Pseudovibrio sp. M1P-2-3: one gene and its partner. The protein of the gene in region 1 interacts with the protein of each later gene in a pairwise test. Links are inferred from orthologs where the notes say so. Each region holds a gene or a part of one and is shown on either strand. Other genes may lie near its edges.

Evidence for each region.
Region 2: the proteins of ftsH (region 1) and hflK interact in binary tests that used the Escherichia coli proteins (3 or more experiments, as listed by UniProt). The link is inferred for Pseudovibrio sp. M1P-2-3 from one-to-one orthologs.

What each region holds. Positions count from the first base shown.
Region 1 is NZ_JARRCW010000001.1:600,054-609,044, forward strand. The notes cover bases 3,091-5,962. They hold ftsH (ATP-dependent zinc metalloprotease FtsH), read left to right. Parts: upstream 3,091-3,504; coding sequence 3,505-5,421; downstream 5,422-5,962. Other genes in these bases: tilS (tRNA lysidine(34) synthetase TilS), read left to right, coding at 3,091-3,240; glmM (phosphoglucosamine mutase), read left to right, coding at 5,681-5,962. Outside these bases: Tol-Pal system beta propeller repeat protein TolB, read left to right, coding at 1-272; peptidoglycan-associated lipoprotein Pal, read left to right, coding at 412-897; tol-pal system protein YbgF, read left to right, coding at 1,116-1,946; more of tilS, read left to right, coding at 1,918-3,090; more of glmM, read left to right, coding at 5,963-7,030; P6574_RS02910 (outer membrane protein), read left to right, coding at 7,205-7,990; P6574_RS02915 (IS110 family RNA-guided transposase), read right to left, coding at 8,160-8,991. UniProt on the Escherichia coli protein: Acts as a processive, ATP-dependent zinc metallopeptidase for both cytoplasmic and membrane proteins. Plays a role in the quality control of integral membrane proteins.
Region 2 is NZ_JARRCW010000001.1:887,159-896,150, reverse strand. The notes cover bases 2,263-5,135. They hold hflK (FtsH protease activity modulator HflK), read right to left. Parts: upstream 4,354-5,135; coding sequence 3,172-4,353; downstream 2,263-3,171. Other genes in these bases: P6574_RS04100 (phytanoyl-CoA dioxygenase family protein), read left to right, coding at 4,868-5,135; hflC (protease modulator HflC), read right to left, coding at 2,285-3,172; P6574_RS04115 (DUF2065 domain-containing protein), read right to left, coding at 2,263-2,288. In the rest of the region: phosphoserine phosphatase SerB, read left to right, coding at 1-403; P6574_RS04120 (DegQ family serine endoprotease), read right to left, coding at 456-1,937; more of P6574_RS04115, read right to left, coding at 2,097-2,262; more of P6574_RS04100, read left to right, coding at 5,136-5,902; P6574_RS04095 (hypothetical protein), read left to right, coding at 6,057-6,926; P6574_RS04090 (dihydrofolate reductase), read right to left, coding at 6,923-7,435; P6574_RS04085 (histidine phosphatase family protein), read right to left, coding at 7,496-8,107; P6574_RS04080 (3-deoxy-manno-octulosonate cytidylyltransferase), read right to left, coding at 8,104-8,928; P6574_RS04075 (thymidylate synthase), read right to left, coding at 8,949-8,992.

The DNA of each region.
Region 1 (8,991 bases):
ACTTGATTGCATTTACAAAAGTGCATCAGGGCCGTTTCATGATTGGCGTTCTTCGCCCCGATGGAAAAGGTGAGCGTATTTTAACAGAAGGTTACCATAACGAGGGGCCTGCATGGTCTCCGAACGGGCGTGTTCTGACGTTCTTCAGGGACACTCCGGGTGGACAAGGTGGTCCGCAGGTTTGGACTGTTGATCTGACAGGGTATAATGAGCAGATCGTTAATACACCAAACTTTGCTTCGGATCCGGCTTGGTCCCCGGTAATGAATTGATAAGCAGCTAGGAAAAGCTTCCATTGTAGTGTTTACCAGTTGTGGAAGCTTCAACTTTTCTTTAACCATACTAAATAAAGTTTCTACTTTTGATAGTTTGAATGTGGGCCCTTCGGGATTAAGGGATCAGGAGTTTTAAATGAATAGGTCAGTGTTTGCGCGTGCGGCGCGTGTCATGGGCGTTATTGCGGTGTGCATGGTCGCTGCGGCGTGTGCACAGAACCGGACGCAGGCTCCTGGGGGCGCAGGGTCTGTAGTAGCAGGAAGCGCGCAGGACTTTGTCGTTAACGTGGGGGACAGGGTGTATTTTCTGAATAACCAGTCGACCCTTAGTCCAACAGCTAGAACAACGCTGGATAAGCAGGCGCAGTGGCTGAAAGCATATTCCAAATACACTGTCACAATCGAAGGGCATGCGGACGAGCGTGGTACACGCCAATATAACATTGCCCTTGGCGCTCGTAGAGCCTCCGCTGTTCGTGACTATCTGGTGGCCAGAGGAGTTAGTACCTCGCGCATAAAAACACTTTCCTACGGCAAGGAGCGTCCAATTGCGGTGTGTGACAATGATTCTTGCTGGAGCCAGAATCGCCGCGCCGTTACAGTGGTAAACAACGCGCGCTAGGGCTTTTTAGTGATTGAAAGGCCCCTCATATGTGAGGGGCCTTTTTTATTCGTGGAGCTTGGTTCGTTAAACCTCTGAAGAACTCTATTGAATGTCAAACTTTCGCCAGTATCTGATTAGCATTAAACTAAAACCATATTAGGTTGGCCTTCCATGTTCAGGAGAAGTTGATGACGCAAAGGGCGATACTGAAAAGGCTAATTGGATTTGTATGTCTAATGGCCCTAATGTCAGGCGCTGCCTCAGCGCAATTGTTTGGCAGTGAGAAGCAGACAGCCTCCAATAACGCTGTACGGATCAGTCAGTTAGAGGAGCAAATTCGCATTTTGACAGGTCAGCTGGAAGAGCTCAGCTTTCAAGTTAGATCCTTGGAAGATACTCTACGCCGGTCTCAAGAAGATACTGAATATCGTTTGCAGCAACTGGAAGGAACTGGAGCTGGGAAAAAACAGAGCAGTGCATCCAAGCCGCCGACTTCCAGTCAAAGAACCTCGCGCCAGCAACAAGTGGCGAGTGCCAATCGCTCACAGCAGGCTAGTGGCGCTGGACCATTGGATCTTTCTGCTCAGCGCCCTCAAGCAAAGAGCAGCGGAGCCTCATCTACTATCGCTTCAACAGCTCCGGTTGCTCATTTTAACGGTAATATCCAAAGTTCGTTGGTAGGCGAGCCAGTAGCCGACTATAACATGATCTATGAGGTTCTGGAGAGCGGAAATTATCCGGTTGCGCAGGAGGGTTTTGATACTTTCCTAGGCATGTATCCAGATCATAAGCTCTCGCAAAATGCACAGTTTTGGTATGGGGAAAGCCTTTATGGTCAGCGTCAATACCGCTCTGCCGCAGATGCATTCCTGAAAAGTTATACGGACTATCCTCGTGGCGAGTTCGCTGCGGAGAGTTTACTTAAGCTTGGTATCTCATTGAAAGGTCTAGGTGAAAGTGGGGCCGCATGTGCCACGTTCTCAGAGCTCCTTACAAAATTCCCGAATGCCCCAAAAGATCTCTTGAAAGATGTGAAAATTGAGCAAGCTAGTGCGCGGTGTAACTAGTTTTGAGCCCCATTGTCCGCTATCAGACATTGAACTGGTAAAGCTCTTTTCCGCCTTTTCTACAATGCGCAGGTTGGCTCTAGGTGTTTCTGGTGGAGGGGATTCTTTGTGCCTCATGTGGGCTCTACACCGTTGGACACAACTTGTAGAGAACGCTCCCAAGCTGTTTGTGTTCACTGTTGATCATGGTTTAAGGGCGGAAGCAGTAAAAGAAGCCGAAGGTGTTGCAGCGCTATGCGCCGATTGGGATCTCTATCACGAGACACTTCATTGGATAGGTAAGAAAAGTCCCTCCAACTTGCAAGCACAAGCCAGAGCAGCCCGGTTCCAACTCCTCCTTTCCAGAGCGCATGAACTCAATTGTGACGCATTAGCTCTGGCTCATCATCTGGACGATCAGGCTGAAACCTTTCTCACGCGTCTATCCAGAGGCAGCGGGGTCTATGGCCTTGCTGCCATACGCAGTCGGCGCTTAGATACGATAATTCCCGTTGAAAGGCCTTTGCTTACCACCCCAAAATCCCGGCTTATTGCCAGCTTGAGAGAACATGGAATCGAGTGGTTTGACGACCCTAGTAATGAAAATGAAGCATTTACACGCATTAAGGCTCGCAAGCTTCTGCCTGAGCTCACAAAGGTTGGACTAACTGCGGAACGGATTGCAGAAACGGCCCGTTCGATGGAAAGAGCAGCAAATGCTTTGGATGAGTGGGTTGAACGGGCATTTAAAAGTCAGGGAAAGGTTCACCCCTTAGGGGTGGTCCGGCTAAATCTATGTGTTTTCGAGGACTTGCCTTGTGAGGTGGTATTGAGGCTTCTGGCCCGCTCCATCAGGTTTGTAAGTGGGGCAGAATACACGGCGCGTTTAAGTAGCTTGGAAGGCAGTTATCAATCAATTTTAGAAGGCAGGAAGTCTACAACGGTCTCAGATACTGTCCTTTTTCAGCATGGAAGCTCCCTTTATTTATTTCGAGAATTCGGTCGCAAAGGTATTGCCCCGATTGAGTTGAACGGAAGTGAGACTGGCATTTGGGACAATCGTTTCGAATATAAAACTAAGAATGATGCGGAGGGCGCGGTTCTTAGGCCTTTAGGGGAGGGGGGCTTTAAGCACTTTAGTTTTGAGCCTCCTGAAAATTGGCCAAAAGCAGTTTTTCTTACAGCGCCTCTTATTGTTTTTCCAGATGGGGGGTCCTACATGCCAACAATGAGAAAAACTGAACCGGCCGACGAGGAGGGAGGCAATCATCATGAAACTGCGGTGCAGCTTCGATTGCTTCGGGATAAACTATAATATTCCTTCTTCGAATGAACTTGGCTCTTCAGCATGTTAAACAGTTTTGAGTGAGGCGAGCTCGTCTATAATGCGAATAGACCCTGCCAGATATTTAGGAAATGACTCTTTAGTCATTTCCCTAAAGTATCAGTTTAAGGAAAAATAGAGCGAACTGTGCCAATCTTGACTTGACCTTGGCAAAACGGGCAAAAACGCCTATGATGTTTGTTAATAATGGCATAAACGCGAAGATCGCCGCACCGACGCGGTAAAGGGATCGAAATGAACGCAAATTTCCGGAACTTCGCCCTCTGGGTGATCATTGGCCTATTGCTGATAGCGCTGTTCCAACTCTTCCAGAATCCGACTTCAAGAACGATTAGTAACGAGATTCCGTTTTCTCAGTTTCTGAATCAAGCTGAGCAGGGTGATGTTAGTCAAGTGACAATTCAGCAGCAGGATATTTCAGGGAAATATTCTAGTGGCGGATCGTTCCAAACCTACGCTCCTGATAATGCTCAATATATTGAGTTGCTACGCTCAAAGGGCGTTCTTATCAATGCAGAGCCTCCCTCTGAGAACTTTTCATTGATTGGTGCTTTGATCTCTTGGTTCCCGATGCTACTCATTTTGGGTATCTGGATATTTGTCATGCGACAGATGCAGGGGTCTGGCGGTAAGGCTATGGGCTTTGGTAAGTCCAAAGCAAAGCTTTTGAGCGAGACGCAAGGCAAAGTCACATTTGAAGATGTGGCAGGCATTGATGAGGCGAAGGAAGATCTTCAGGAAATCGTGGAGTTTCTGCGAGACCCACAAAAATTCCAGCGTTTAGGTGGTCGTATTCCACGTGGCGTTCTGTTGGTTGGTCCTCCAGGTACGGGTAAAACCTTGACGGCTCGTGCGGTTGCTGGAGAAGCCAATGTTCCGTTTTTTACAATTTCAGGCTCTGATTTTGTTGAAATGTTCGTGGGTGTTGGTGCTTCACGTGTCCGTGACATGTTTGAGCAAGCTAAGAAGAACTCACCTTGTATCATCTTTATCGATGAAATTGATGCCGTCGGACGTCACAGAGGTGCGGGCCTTGGTGGTGGTAATGACGAGCGTGAGCAGACTTTGAACCAGCTGCTGGTTGAAATGGACGGGTTTGAGGCAAACGAAGGCGTGATTATTATCGCCGCGACCAACCGTCCTGATGTGCTTGATCCTGCACTACTCCGTCCTGGACGCTTTGACCGTCAGATTGTTGTTCCAAACCCAGATGTAACTGGCCGCGAGAAGATCTTGAAGGTGCATATGCGTAAAGTGCCTCTTGCCCCGGATGTAGACGTTCGCACTCTGGCCCGTGGTACACCCGGATTTTCTGGGGCCGATTTGATGAACCTTGTGAACGAGGCGGCTCTTCTTGCAGCTCGTCGCTCCAAACGCTTGGTCACAATGGGTGAGTTTGAGGACGCCAAAGACAAGGTGATGATGGGTGCTGAACGGCGTACTCTGGTTATGACTGAAGAGGAAAAGAAGCTGACAGCCTATCATGAAGCTGGTCATGCTTTAGTCGCTCTTCATATGCCAGCTTCCGACCCTATCCACAAAGCCACGATTATCCCACGCGGCCGTGCGTTGGGTATGGTCATGCGGTTGCCGGAGAAAGACCAAGTCTCTTTGACAAGAGCAAAATGTAAGGCAGATCTGGCCGTGGCAATGGGCGGGCGTGTAGCTGAGGAAATGATTTTTGGCTACGAGAAGGTGACTTCTGGTGCATCCGGAGATATCCAGATGGCAACTAAGCTCGCTCGTGCAATGGCGACACAATACGGTATGTCCGACGAGCTGGGCCCACTCCTATATGGTGAAAATCAGGAGGAAGTCTTCCTTGGCCATTCGGTCGCTAAAAACCAGAATGTGTCCGACGAAACCCAACGAACAGTGGATGCGGAAGTCAAGACTTTCGTCAATCAAGGATATGAGACTGCGGTTTCCGTTCTCAAAGAACACGAAGACCAGCTTCACACCATTGCACAAGGTCTTCTGGAGTATGAAACCTTGTCGGGTGATGAGATCAGTAAGCTCCTTGAAGGGGAACCACCAGTTCGAGATACCGGTGATGATCTGCCTCCAAGCCGTGGTTCCGGCATTCCGACCGCCGGGGCCAAACGAGGTGGTGAAACCGATGGCTCAATGACACCGCAACCCCAAGGGTAAGCTTTAACCTGAAGGGATGGTAATTGGAGAACGCCCGAGCATAAGCTTGGGCGTTCTCTTTTCTGGTCTTGGGTTCTCGTTAAATAAAGAAATAATAAGTGAACGTTTTACGCCTTTTTCAATCACATTTCAGGTTTTAAAGAACCTCTCCAGCAATATAGAGATATGATTGTCCATTGAGTTGGTAGGTAAGGATGTGTGCTTCGCTTTGAATCGAAAGTCTGGCGAAAGGCGCTAAACGAAATAATAAGGAGCATTCATGTCGCGCACTTACTTTGGTACCGATGGAATCCGTGGTACTGCGAACCAGTGGCCAATTACGCCTGAGATCGCCCTTAAAGTTGGAATGGCTGCAGGGGTGGTTTTTCGGCGCGGCAAGTACCGTCACCGCGTCGTTATAGGTAAAGATACTCGGTTGTCTGGTTACATGATCGAGAATGCGCTTGTTGCGGGGTTTACGGCTGTTGGACTTGATGTATTTGTACTCGGTCCTATGCCAACCCCAGCCGTTGCTATGTTGACACGGTCTCTGCGGGCTGACCTTGGTGTAATGATCTCCGCTTCACATAACCCGTTTGAAGACAACGGGATTAAGTTTTTTGGTCCTGATGGGTTTAAGTTATCCGATGAAGTCGAGCTTGAAATTGAACGTCTCGTAGATAGTGACCTTGGTCCTCTTTTGTCTTCAGCCAATGAACTTGGCAGGGCAAAACGGATTGATGGTATGCGTGACCGGTATATGGAATTTGCGAAAAGAACGCTGCCGCGCAATATCTCTCTTGAGGGTTTTCGTGTTGCTATCGATTGCGCAAATGGTGCTGCCTATAAGGTTGCCCCTGAAGTCCTTTGGGAAATGGGAGCCGAAGTCTTTCCAATTGGTGTAGAGCCTAATGGCTTCAATATTAATAAGGGTGTTGGCTCTACAGCACCGGACGCGTTGAAACGAAAAGTACACGAAGTCAGAGCAGATATCGGTATCGCTTTGGATGGAGATGCTGACCGGGTCATCATTGTAGATGAAAATGGTCAGGTTGTTGATGGCGATCAGTTGATGGCTGTTATAGCCCAGTCTTGGCATGAGGATGGCCGTCTATCTGCTCCGGGGATAGTTGCAACGGTAATGTCGAACCTTGGGCTTGAGCGGCATATGGAGGGCTTGGGCCTCTCCTTAGCACGGACTAAAGTTGGTGACAGATATGTTGTTGAACATATGCGCCAACATGGGATCAACTTGGGTGGTGAGCAATCCGGACATATTGTCTTGTCTGATTACGCGACAACAGGAGATGGTCTTGTCGCAGCTCTCCAACTTCTTGCGTGTGTGAAAAAGCACAATAAGCCGGTTTCTGAAGTCTGCCGGAAATTTGATCCTGTCCCTCAAATCCTTAAGAATATTCGCTTCAATGGAGGAGCTCCTTTAGAGAGCAATCATGTTAAAGCAGCGATTGAAGCGGGCGAGCAATCATTGCAGGGGTCGGGTCGTTTGGTTATTCGAAAATCTGGTACAGAACCGTTGATTCGCGTAATGGGTGAAGCCGATAATGAAGCAAAACTGCATCAGGTGGTGAACGATATCGTTGACGCAATAAATACAGCAGCGCAGTCTTAAGAGACTTCCCTGAAGGGAAATAGCCTTAGGTATAAGCCTGTTAGGCTTGGTGTATTTCCCTTCTTTCTTTCCCTAGAGATCGATATTAGTAAATATTTATCTATAATTAACATCTAAGTAACAATTACACTGAAATATCCATAGGTAGTTTAGGTGGTTATTGAGGAAATAACTATGAAATTACTGGTGGGTTTATTTGCATCAATTTCGATAATAGGGCTCATGCACAATAGTGCTCTTGCTGCGGACCTTCCGGAGACTATGTCTCCACTGCCAACACCGGTTATCGAGCCTGCCAAGGTCTCGGGCTGGTACCTTAGGGGAGATGTTGGATACAAAATCTATAAAGCTCCAAGGGCCTCTTTTGGTCAACGTGCTTTTTTTAAGGAAGAGCAAGACCCAACAGGTTTCAACGGCGTTGGTCTCGGATATCGCTTCAATGAGAATTTTCGAACTGATATAACATTGGACTATGAGTGGCCCTCCAGGTTCTCAGGAGAGGCAGAGTGCTTTCTTCCTTGCGTAGGTGGAAGCTCTGTTGAAACCGCTAAGCTGGATGTATGGACTGTTCTGTGGAATGCTTATGCAGAGCTCGGCAATTTTAACGGTCTCACGCCTTATGTCGGGGCAGGTGTAGGGGGGTCTTATGTGCGTTCAAGAGGTGTTCGGTATGTGAATGCAGACGGGAACAGAGGGCACTACAAAGGGGCAGGAAAGTGGAATCTATCTTGGGCTCTGATGGCAGGTGCAGGTTATGAACTTTCGCCTAAATGGACATTAGATGCGGGCTATCGCTACCTAAATATCGGTGATGGGCGTACCAAAAAGATTACTGCGGGTGAGACCGCTCGGATCGAATACAAGGATTTACAGGCCCATGAGTTTCGGGTTGGCTTACGCTATAGCTTTAATGAGACTTCCCAAAACTATGCATCGCAGCCTTTAGTAACGACATACTAGAACTGTATCTGGTTGAAGTTTGGCCGAAGTCTGGATCCTCAATAATGTGCCCAGATCACCTCGCGCTCATTAACATTCACACTCCGCGCTCTAACTACTCTATTTAGCGATTGTTTGTCGTTTGATTTGCGCCAATCAGACGACGTGCGCTTTAGAGTATCCGTCTTGGTCAAGCCGTTTTTGGTTGCCATTGCCGGTCCGCTTTTATGAGAGCGTTTGCCAGTTCGATTAGCTTACGCATGAGAGCTATTATGGCGATTTTGGGAGGCTTACCAGCCGCTCGCATCTGGTTGTATTTGGCTTTCAGGTCTGGATTATAACGGCTGGCAACAACGGCAGGCATGTAGAGTGCATCGCGTACCGGCTTGCGCCCTGCTTGAATAAAAGCAGCGCCCCGCCAGCGTCCTGACTGGCGGGTCATGGGGGCCAGCCCCGCCAGAGCAGCGGCCTGTTTACGGGATAATTGTCCAAGCTCTGGCATTTCAATCACCAGCGCCGCGACGGCGACCTGTCCCAGCCCGGGAATAGAGTGTAAAATCTTTGCTGCCCGCGCCCTTTGAGGGCTCTGCTCAATTTGCTTTTGAGTTTCGGCGTTAAGGGCCTCCAATTGCTTTCGCACGAGTTTCAGGCGTTGCTGTGTCTGTTTGCGAACCAGGTTCACCCGTTGTGTTTTCAACCGGTTCTCCAGTTGCGTGGCTTCTTTTACAAGAGCTTGACGTGCAACGCGTATCTCTTTGAGATGACATAGGCTTGCATCGACTGGCTTGTCTGGTTCCAACTGGAAATCCTGCCCCATTTGGGCCAGCAGGCGCGCATCAATCCGGTCCGTCTTCGCCCTCTTGCCTTTGGCCTGTGCAAACCGGCGTGCTTGCCATGGGTTAACTTTGCTCAGAGGATAGGAACCCGACAATGCCAACTCAAAAGCGCCGTGATAAGAACCTGTGGGTTCAAAAATAATTCGAGCGACAGGCAGGCCTTTCAGCCAGCTTTTTAACTGTCTG
Region 2 (8,992 bases), 290 kb from region 1 along the record:
AACGATGAAGGCAAACGGGGCCTACACAGCTCTTGTCTCCGGCGGCTTTACGGTTTTCACAAGAGAAATTGCCAAGCAGGTGGGCTTTGATGAAAATCGTGCAAATACTCTTATTGAGGAGGCCGGCGAGCTAACAGGGCAAGTACAACTGCCGATATTGGGCCAGTTAGCCAAACAGGAGCGACTTGAGCAGCTTATGAAAGAAAAAGGTCTATCCAAAGATGAAACGCTTGCTGTTGGCGACGGTGCAAACGATCTGGCAATGATTGCTATTTCCGGACTAGGCGTTGCCTATCACGCCAAACCAAAGGTGGCAGCTGCTGCTGATGCCAGAGTTGATAACGGAGATCTGACAAGCCTGCTGTATATCCAAGGTTACAAATACGAAGAATTTATTAGGTAAAAGCGTAGAGTGGCGGGCAACTGGCCATCAACCCGCCTCCAAACGTTATAAGCTATTCGATACGAACCGCTATAAAGCGCAGTTCGCCATCGCCATTGGAAAGCAGCAAAAGGGCTGAACGGCGTCCCTGCTCTTTCAAGTGGCCGATTTGTTGCACAACATCCTCTGGCGAAGTCACCGCTTCCTGTGCTACTTCAACAATCACATCGCCGGGAATGATCCTTTTGTCATCTGACGGGCTACCCGGATCAACATCAGTCACGACAACACCCTCTACCTTTTCGGTAAGTGCGTATTTTTCGCGGCGCTCTCCATCGACCTTGGCAAGAGACATTCCAAGAATTTCAAACTGAGGCTCTTCTGACTTCTTAGAATCTTCAGTTACTGCTTTTTCCGCCAGCTCCGTGGGTTCTTCCAGCCTGCCAAGCGTCACGGCAACAGTCAGCTCCTCACCTTTCCTCAAAATCTGGACGGGCACATCATTTCCGATTTCCGTATCGGCAACCATGCGCGGGAGGTCTCGCATTTGTGGAACAAGTTTTCCATTAAATGTCACAATAACATCACCGGGCTGGATTCCTGCCCCCTTTGCGGGACCATCCTCAGTTACTCCGGCAACCAAGGCACCTCTGGCTTTTTCCATGCCAAGTCCCTCGGCAATCTCATCCGTCACTTCCTGAATGCGCACACCCAGCCAACCTCTACGGGTCTCACCAAACTCACGCAGCTGGCCAATAACTTTTGAAGCCGATGCGGCGGGGATTGCAAAACCAATCCCGATGGAACCGCCCGATGGAGAGAAGATCGCGGTGTTAATGCCAACAACCTCCCCTTCCATATTGAACAAAGGCCCACCTGAATTACCACGGTTAATGGAGGCATCTGTCTGGATGTAATTGTCATAGGGACCTGAATTAATGTCCCGATTACGTGCAGAAACAATTCCAACGGTTACAGTTCCGCCCAAGCCGAAGGGATTACCGATTGCCATTACCCAATCGCCAACACGCAGCACATCTGAATTACCGAACCTGACATCTTTCAAGGGCTTTGAGGGTTCTACCTTGAGAACTGCTATATCAGTTTTTTCATCAAGGCCAATCAGCTTAGCAATCAGCTTGCTGCCATCATTGAAGTTTACCGTGATTTCATCGGCCCCTTCAATTACATGGTTATTGGTAATGATGATACCTTCTTCACCGTCGATGACAAATCCGGATCCTAAAGACTGCACACGCTTGGGGCGACCGCTCTCCCCTTCTTGCTTATTGAAAAATTCCTCGAAAAACTCCTGAAAAGGAGACCCATCCGGAACCTGTGGCATGGGAACGGATCGCTGCGCCGATACCTGTTGCGCAGTTGAAATATTTACAACTGCATCCCCAAGCTGTTCAGCCAGATCGGCGACAGAGTCCGGCCCCGCAGCTCGTGAGAACGTAGCGCCGCTCACCACGAAGCAGAGCGTAAATAATGACGCCAAAACAAAACGATAATTAAATCTGGCCGGCAGATGCCGGATACCGGGTATAGCCATTGGGCCCCATCTCCACATTTAGCAGCAAACGCGACTGGGCGTTTCTATAATAAAAATACCCGCACCTTCATTGAAAGCGCGGGTATCTATTCAACTAGAGAATAGACCCGCCAAGCAGCCTATCCTGACACTAGCAAAGCTCAAGGGGAACGTCCCTCCTCAAAACCCGCCTCGTGCGAACCATACTATCAAAAACCCAAGAGTTAGAGCGATGATCCCGCCGACCCTCAAAGTCTGGTCTGGTATGTCCTGAGCCTTGCGCATGAACTCTTTCAGCTGTGAGGGAGCCAATGAATAAAGGATCCCCTCAATAACTAGAACAAGCCCAAGCGCAACGATCAGATCATTCATTGCGCGGTTGCGGGCGCTTTGGCAGGCACTGCTCCTCCGGCATTCTTGAAGTATCTGAAGAACTCGGAGTCTGGTGAAAGAACCATGGACGTATCACCGGATTTCATCGATTCTTCATAAGCTTGCATGGAGCGATAGAATTCGAAGAACTCTTTATCTTTTCCATAGGCTTCGGCAAAAATACTGTTCCGCTCAGCATCCCCATCACCGCGAATGATGTCCGCATCCCTTTGGGCATTCGCAACGATCACGGTTGCATCACGATCAGCTCTTGAGCGAATACGCCTTGCCTGCTCTTCACCTTGCGCTCTGATTTCAGTTGCTTCACGCTGACGCTCAGTCTGCATCCGCGCATAGATTGCTTGAGAGTTGGTTTCCGGCAGATCTGCACGACGGATTTTCACATCGATCACGTCCACGCCGATAGCCTTCGCTCTGTTCTCAACTTCTTTACGAGTGGATTCCATGAGATCAGAACGTTCATCACGAACAACCTGAGTAAACGTCGCCTTACCAATCTGGTCTCGCAAGGCCGATTGCAAGAATGTGGACAGTCTGCGAGATCCTTCATCCACATTGTTCACGGACTGGTAAAACTTCACTGGATCAGAAATGCGATAGCGTGCAAACGCATCAACCAAAAGTCGTTTCTTGTCAGAAGAAACCGGCTCAAATACCGGCATATTCAAGTTCAAAATCCGTTTGTCCAAGTAAACAACGTTTTGCCAAGGATACTTGAATTTCAAACCAGGCTTATTCTCCATCCCAGTCACTTCACCAAACTGGAAGATCAAGGCCTGCTGCGCCGGGTTCACTATAAATGTCGACCAGTAACCAACCAGCACAACAATTGCGATAAGAATTCCGATAAAGCCGTTCCGCATTAGTTGTTCCCTCCTACAGTTCGCGCTGAGGATGTTTTATTGAGTTGATCAAGCGGAAGGTAAGGCAACACACCGGACCCGGAGATATCTCCGTCAATAATTATTTTATTGTTCTTACCCAGAACCTTTTCCATAGTTTCCAGATAGAGACGTTGCCGGGTTACGTCAGGAGCCTTGGCATATTCATCATAGATCTTTGTAAAGCGCTGCGCCTGACCATTGGCTTCTGCGACGGTCTGATCACGGTAAGCCTGCGCCGCTTCACTGATACGTGCAGCATTACCGCGGGCTTCTGGCACAATACGGTTGGCATAAGCTTGCGCTTCGTTCTGGATACGCTCCTGATCAGCACGTGCGGCCTGAACATCACGGAATGCTTCAATAACCTGTGATGGAGGATCAACCTTTTGCATCTGAACTTCAGTGATCTCAATACCAGCCTTGTAAGAGTCCAATGTGGACTGCATCAATTTGAGAACTGCGTCCTGAACAGCTTTTTTATTCTCGGTAAGGATGGAATCGATTCGGGAATTCCCGACTACTTCCCGCATGGAGCTTTCTGCAACAGCTTTTACTGTCGCTTCTGGATTTTGGATATTGAACAGATACTCGGAAACACCCGTTGGGGTATTTTGTATGAGCCACTGAACCTTGAAGTCCACGTCCACAATGTTTTCATCTCCGGTCAGCATCAAGCTTTCTTCCGGCACATCGCGCTGATTTACAGAGCTGCCACGAACAAACTCTGCCATGCCGATGCTGACTTCGCGAACACGCGTAACTGCTGGAGTGTAAACTTCGCCAACTGGGTACGGCCAGTTATAATTCAAACCAGGGGAGGTATGACCTTCGACCTTACCGAAAACCAAGGCAACACCAACCTCGTTTGTTTCAACACGGTAGATACCAGTTGCCAACCAAATGACTACAGCAATGAAGACTGCAAGCAAAATGCCTTTAAAGCCCATGCCGCCGCCGCCGCCGCCGGGCATAACGCTCTTTAGGTGCTCTTGGCCGCGCTTAAGGAGGTCTTCAAAATCAGGAGGTGTATTGCCACCGCCGCCTCGCTGCGGGCCGCCGCCGCCGCCGCCCCATGGGCCGCCGCTGTTGCCGCCACCGCCACCAGAGTTCCCCCAGGGGCCGCCGTTGCCGCCACCTCCACTTTGATTGCTCCAAGGCATAAAGAAGTCCCTTACTCGGTAATATGCCGGACACCCGGCCTAAAAAATTATTCGTTCACTGTGTCAATTATGACTTGATTAAAGGTATAGGCAATGCCCCAAAATCGTAAATAGAACCCTTCTCCAGTCCTAAGAATAAAGGGCGTTTATTCCCCACAAGCCCACAGTGTCTCTTAGTCCTAAAGGATTTAGGTAAATTAATCACCAGTTCAAGTAGTCAATGTACCGAAACTTCCATGGTTTTCAGGAGAAAACCAAGAACTTACAAGTTTGATGTCCATAAAGTAGATATAACCAGTTCTCCAAATGTTCCGCCACCTGAGAAAAAGAACCACTAGATATGAAAGGTACTCTCGGGATTTCCCCCATTTCTTTCAAAGGAATGCCTCTCAAATTTACCCCTTTATTATCCAAGAATCACTAACGACCTCCCATTTTCCGTGGAGTTTCTTCCTAGTACCCCGCCTTAAACTCCAAAGCCTCTGGCAACCAGCATTCTGAGGAAGGCACACCCATGGTTCCCTTGGATTATTTAAAAACCCCGCTTTGGGCTCTGGAAGTCGCAGGCCCAGCCAAATCCTTCAAAAAGAACCCGATTATAGGCAATGAACGTCTCAATCGGTGGGGCCTTCACAGGGCAAGATTAAAGCTCGCAGCAGGGCTTGCCGAATCTCGGCGTCGGCGCCTTGCGAAGTATTTAACGCCTGATCAGGTTTCCGATATTGATCAAAATGGCTTCATAAAAATTGAAAACTATCTCTCCCCTGCGGATTTCAAAGCTTTGCGGAACGAGATCTATCGCTCTCCCATGAAAACCCGGCAAATGCGGCAGGGACAAACAGCAACGCGAATGACGCCAATTACACAACAGGTCATTGAACAGCGGCCTACATTAAAAAGTTCAATAGAAAATAAAGGACTTCTCAATCTCATTCGGTACACCGCTGCCTGTGGGGGGCAACCCATCTTTTTTATCCAGACAGTACTGGTGGACCCTGCGCAAGGAGGGGCAGACCCTCAAACAAAATTACATGCCGACACGTTTCATAGCACTGCCAAAGCCTGGCTCTTTTTGCATGATGTTAACGAGGAGGAAGGCCCCTTCTCCTATGCTCCGGGCTCTCACCGCATCAATGACAAGCGTCTTGAATGGGAATATCAAAACAGTATTAACGCCTGCCGTGACAAGCGAAACCATCATGCCCATGGGTCGTTCCGTGCGACCCATAAAGAGCTTGACCAGATGGGATATAGCGCTGCCCAGTCTTTTCCCGTTAAAGCCAATACTCTGGTTATAGCTGATACCTTTGGATTTCACGGCAGAGTGCCAAGCCCCCAACCGACCAAACGAATAGAACTTCATGCCCATATGCGCCGCAACCCCTTCTTGCCGTGGTGTGGCTTTGACCTCAAATCGCTTCCTGGCGTCAAAGGCAGAGAACTGGAGCTCTTTTTGGCCTATTCGGACTTTCTGGAAAAAAATTTTGGCAAGCGGACAATATGGAGAAACACGGGCAAGCGCTATGTAAACAGCCCAGCGGTATTTTGACAGGAGTTATCCGGCACTTGCCTCCCCTTTTTACCTGCAGCACATTTCTCCTACTAGAATTCTTAAAGGAATTTTCATCTCCCGCAATCGAGAGGAGCCCTTGTGCTTTCTTTCATGTTTTACTGAGTGAGTCTCAGGGGGAGCTTGGTGAAAAATGCGTCAAATGAAGGGCTGGGCCGAAGTTTCAAAATGGCTTTCAAATCACAAAAAACTTCAGGACAGGCAACAACAGACGCTTTCAATAGGGCTAAACAAAAAAGCCCGAAAGCACTTTTGCGAACACGGGTACTATATTCAGGAGGCATTTCTCCCTCAAAAACAACTTCACCAAATAGCCGTTGAATTCTTTGATAAAAAACAGGCGACTTTTCAGGAAAGCGGGTGGATGGGACAAGTGGAAGCAATCCCGATCTCGCCCGCAGATTTGAAATTAATGCCTTTTACCCACGCCGCTACTGTTGAATATGATCTAGAACTGTTACTCCGTTCATTAACAGGGGCTGGAAAGTCTCTCGCTCCGCTATTTGTTTCTAGAAAACCCCAAAGGGCTCCCACGGAAAACGTCCATTCCATTGAACAAATGCCTGATGTCGTATGCTGGGTCACCTGCGGCAGTAGAAACGAGACTTCACTGTTTTCCTATATTCCCCAATCCCATAGAATTACCGAGAAACGAATGGTGTGGGAGCAAAGGCGATATGCCGAGCTACAGGAAGGGATGAGAACCACCCCAAATGTAACCCCCGAAGACTTGAGGGAGCTTTCCAGTCTACAGCCGCATACGCTGACGCTCAAGCCCAACACTTTAGTCTTGATAGACCCCTTTGGCTTTTATGGATGGAATGCACTTGGACCCGGGCAAGTGTGCAATAATTTATTCATGATCCAAACAGATCGCTTCTTCCGCCGCTTTTCTGCTATCCCCTTTGAAGTGCAGGCCAAGAACCTGTTGGAGCAAGTGGCCAATCCGCCACTTTCTCCAGTCCTGCTGCAAAGCCCTACTCTTATACAAGAGGCGGTTTAGGTTACCCGTCTCTCATAGATCTCCAGTGAGGTATCCGCACTATCTTTCTCACCTCTTTGGAAAGGCAGTGTTTCACTCAGTTGCCAATCGCTATTATCTATATCGGGAAATAACGTATCGCCCTCTGGCTTTGCATGTACCCGCGTGATGTAGAGTTTTGTGGCATGGGGCATGGCCATATTATAAACCTGCCCACCGCCCATAATCATGATTTCATTAACGCCGGTTTCCTGCGCCTTGGCCTTGGCCACATCAAGCCCTTCATCCAGACCAGACGCCGTGACAACGCCTTCAGGCTGGAACGTAGAATCGCGCGTAATGACAATATTCGTTCGGCCCGGCAGTGGTTTCCCTATGGATTGAAATGTCCTGCGGCCCATAACAATGGGCTTTCCCATGGTTGTTTTCTTAAAAAACTTCAGGTCAGTAGAAATATGCCACGGCATATCATTACCTGCACCAATAATACCGTTTTCTGCCACCGCAGAAATCATCGAAATTTTCACCATTTCCCGGCTCCCGAACCTTTAAACACAATGGAGTAGCCGCCCCCAAAGGGGCGATATCTCTTAGGGGCGAATATTCCACCCATTCAACGACACTTCACCGCTTTCAGAAACCTCAAAAATTCCATAGGCACCTGTCTTCAGCTTAAGGGCGTTGTTTCCAGCTCCCTCGGAAAGTGCCTGTAAGGCGAAACGGGCAATCCCGTTGCTGGTTACAAGCAGAATAGTTTCATCCTTGTACTTTTTAGCGGCACCGGCAAAGAACTCCTGCCAGCGCCCGATTACTGCTGGTGGGTCCACATGCCAGCCTTCAGGGGGAATGCCCTGCTCTTCCCATGCCTTCAAAGCCTCTTCGCCAATGCGGGCGACAACTTCTTCTTCCGGCTTGTTCTCATCGGGCCCATAGTCAACTTCCACCAAAAACGGCAGAACCTTGAACTCTATCTCCTCATCCTGCCCGGCCAGAGCCAGTCCAGCTGTTTGCTTGGTACGCTGCAAGGGGGAGCAGAACACGCGGTCGAAGCGAACTCCCTTTGCTTGGAAGTGTTCTCCCAAAGCCCGCCCCTGCTCTTGCCCTGAGGTGCTGAGCGGAAGATCCGTCCGGCCTCCAACCCGTGTGACAACGTCTCCTTTATCGAAGGTATTGCCGTGGCGACAAACAAATATACGGATCATAAAAGCTTCTCCAGTTTATCTGCAGGGTCGCCGTGTTTCGCGATTAACTCTTCTGCAAGTTCGGCATCAGCGGGAGTGTCTACACCCGACATTGAAAGCTCGGGGCGCTCCACCAGAACTGCATGAATGCGCATTCCGTTTTCCAGAAAGCGTAGCTGCTCAAGGCCCTCCAATTTTTCATAGTGCCCCACAGGCAAACTGGTAAAGCGTTTTAATGCATCAATCCGGTATCCATAAAGTCCAATATGACGCAGCACTGGAGAAAGGTTGCTTTGCAAGCGCAGCTTATCTTCTCCGCGAATAGCCGGGAGAATAGTCTTGGAAAACCACTGGGCCATCTCGTTGATATCACGTACACAAGTGGTGCCGGAATAAGGGTGGCTTTTCTTGTGCTCACGCAACTGGTCCAGCGCTTCCCAATCCAGCTGGATCACAGGTGTGAATACATGGGCACTCTGATTCTGCCGGGCAGCTTCTATGAGTTTTGATACATGAGCTGGCGGGGTGAACGGCGCATCCCCTTGCAGGTTTAAAACAAACTCGTAGTTTTCTCCCGTTTGAGCTCTCGCAGCCAAAGCACGGTCGGTTCCCGAGGGCAAGCTAGGGTCTGTCATCACCCATGGGGCACCGATTTCATCGCAGTGCCGTGCCACGTCCTCATGGTCCACAGCCACCACATAATCAGCGCCGGTTTGCTTGGCAGCAACTTTCGCAATCTGCACACAGCGCTCCAACAGAGTCTTTCCGGCAATGGAGTGAAGAGGCTTTTTAGGGAAACGGGTTGAGCCAATTCTGGCGGGCACTGAAATTAAAGCACGCATTTTGTTCAATACCTTTTTATTCAAACAGCCACGACCGCTTTAATATGCGGATGCGGATCGTAAT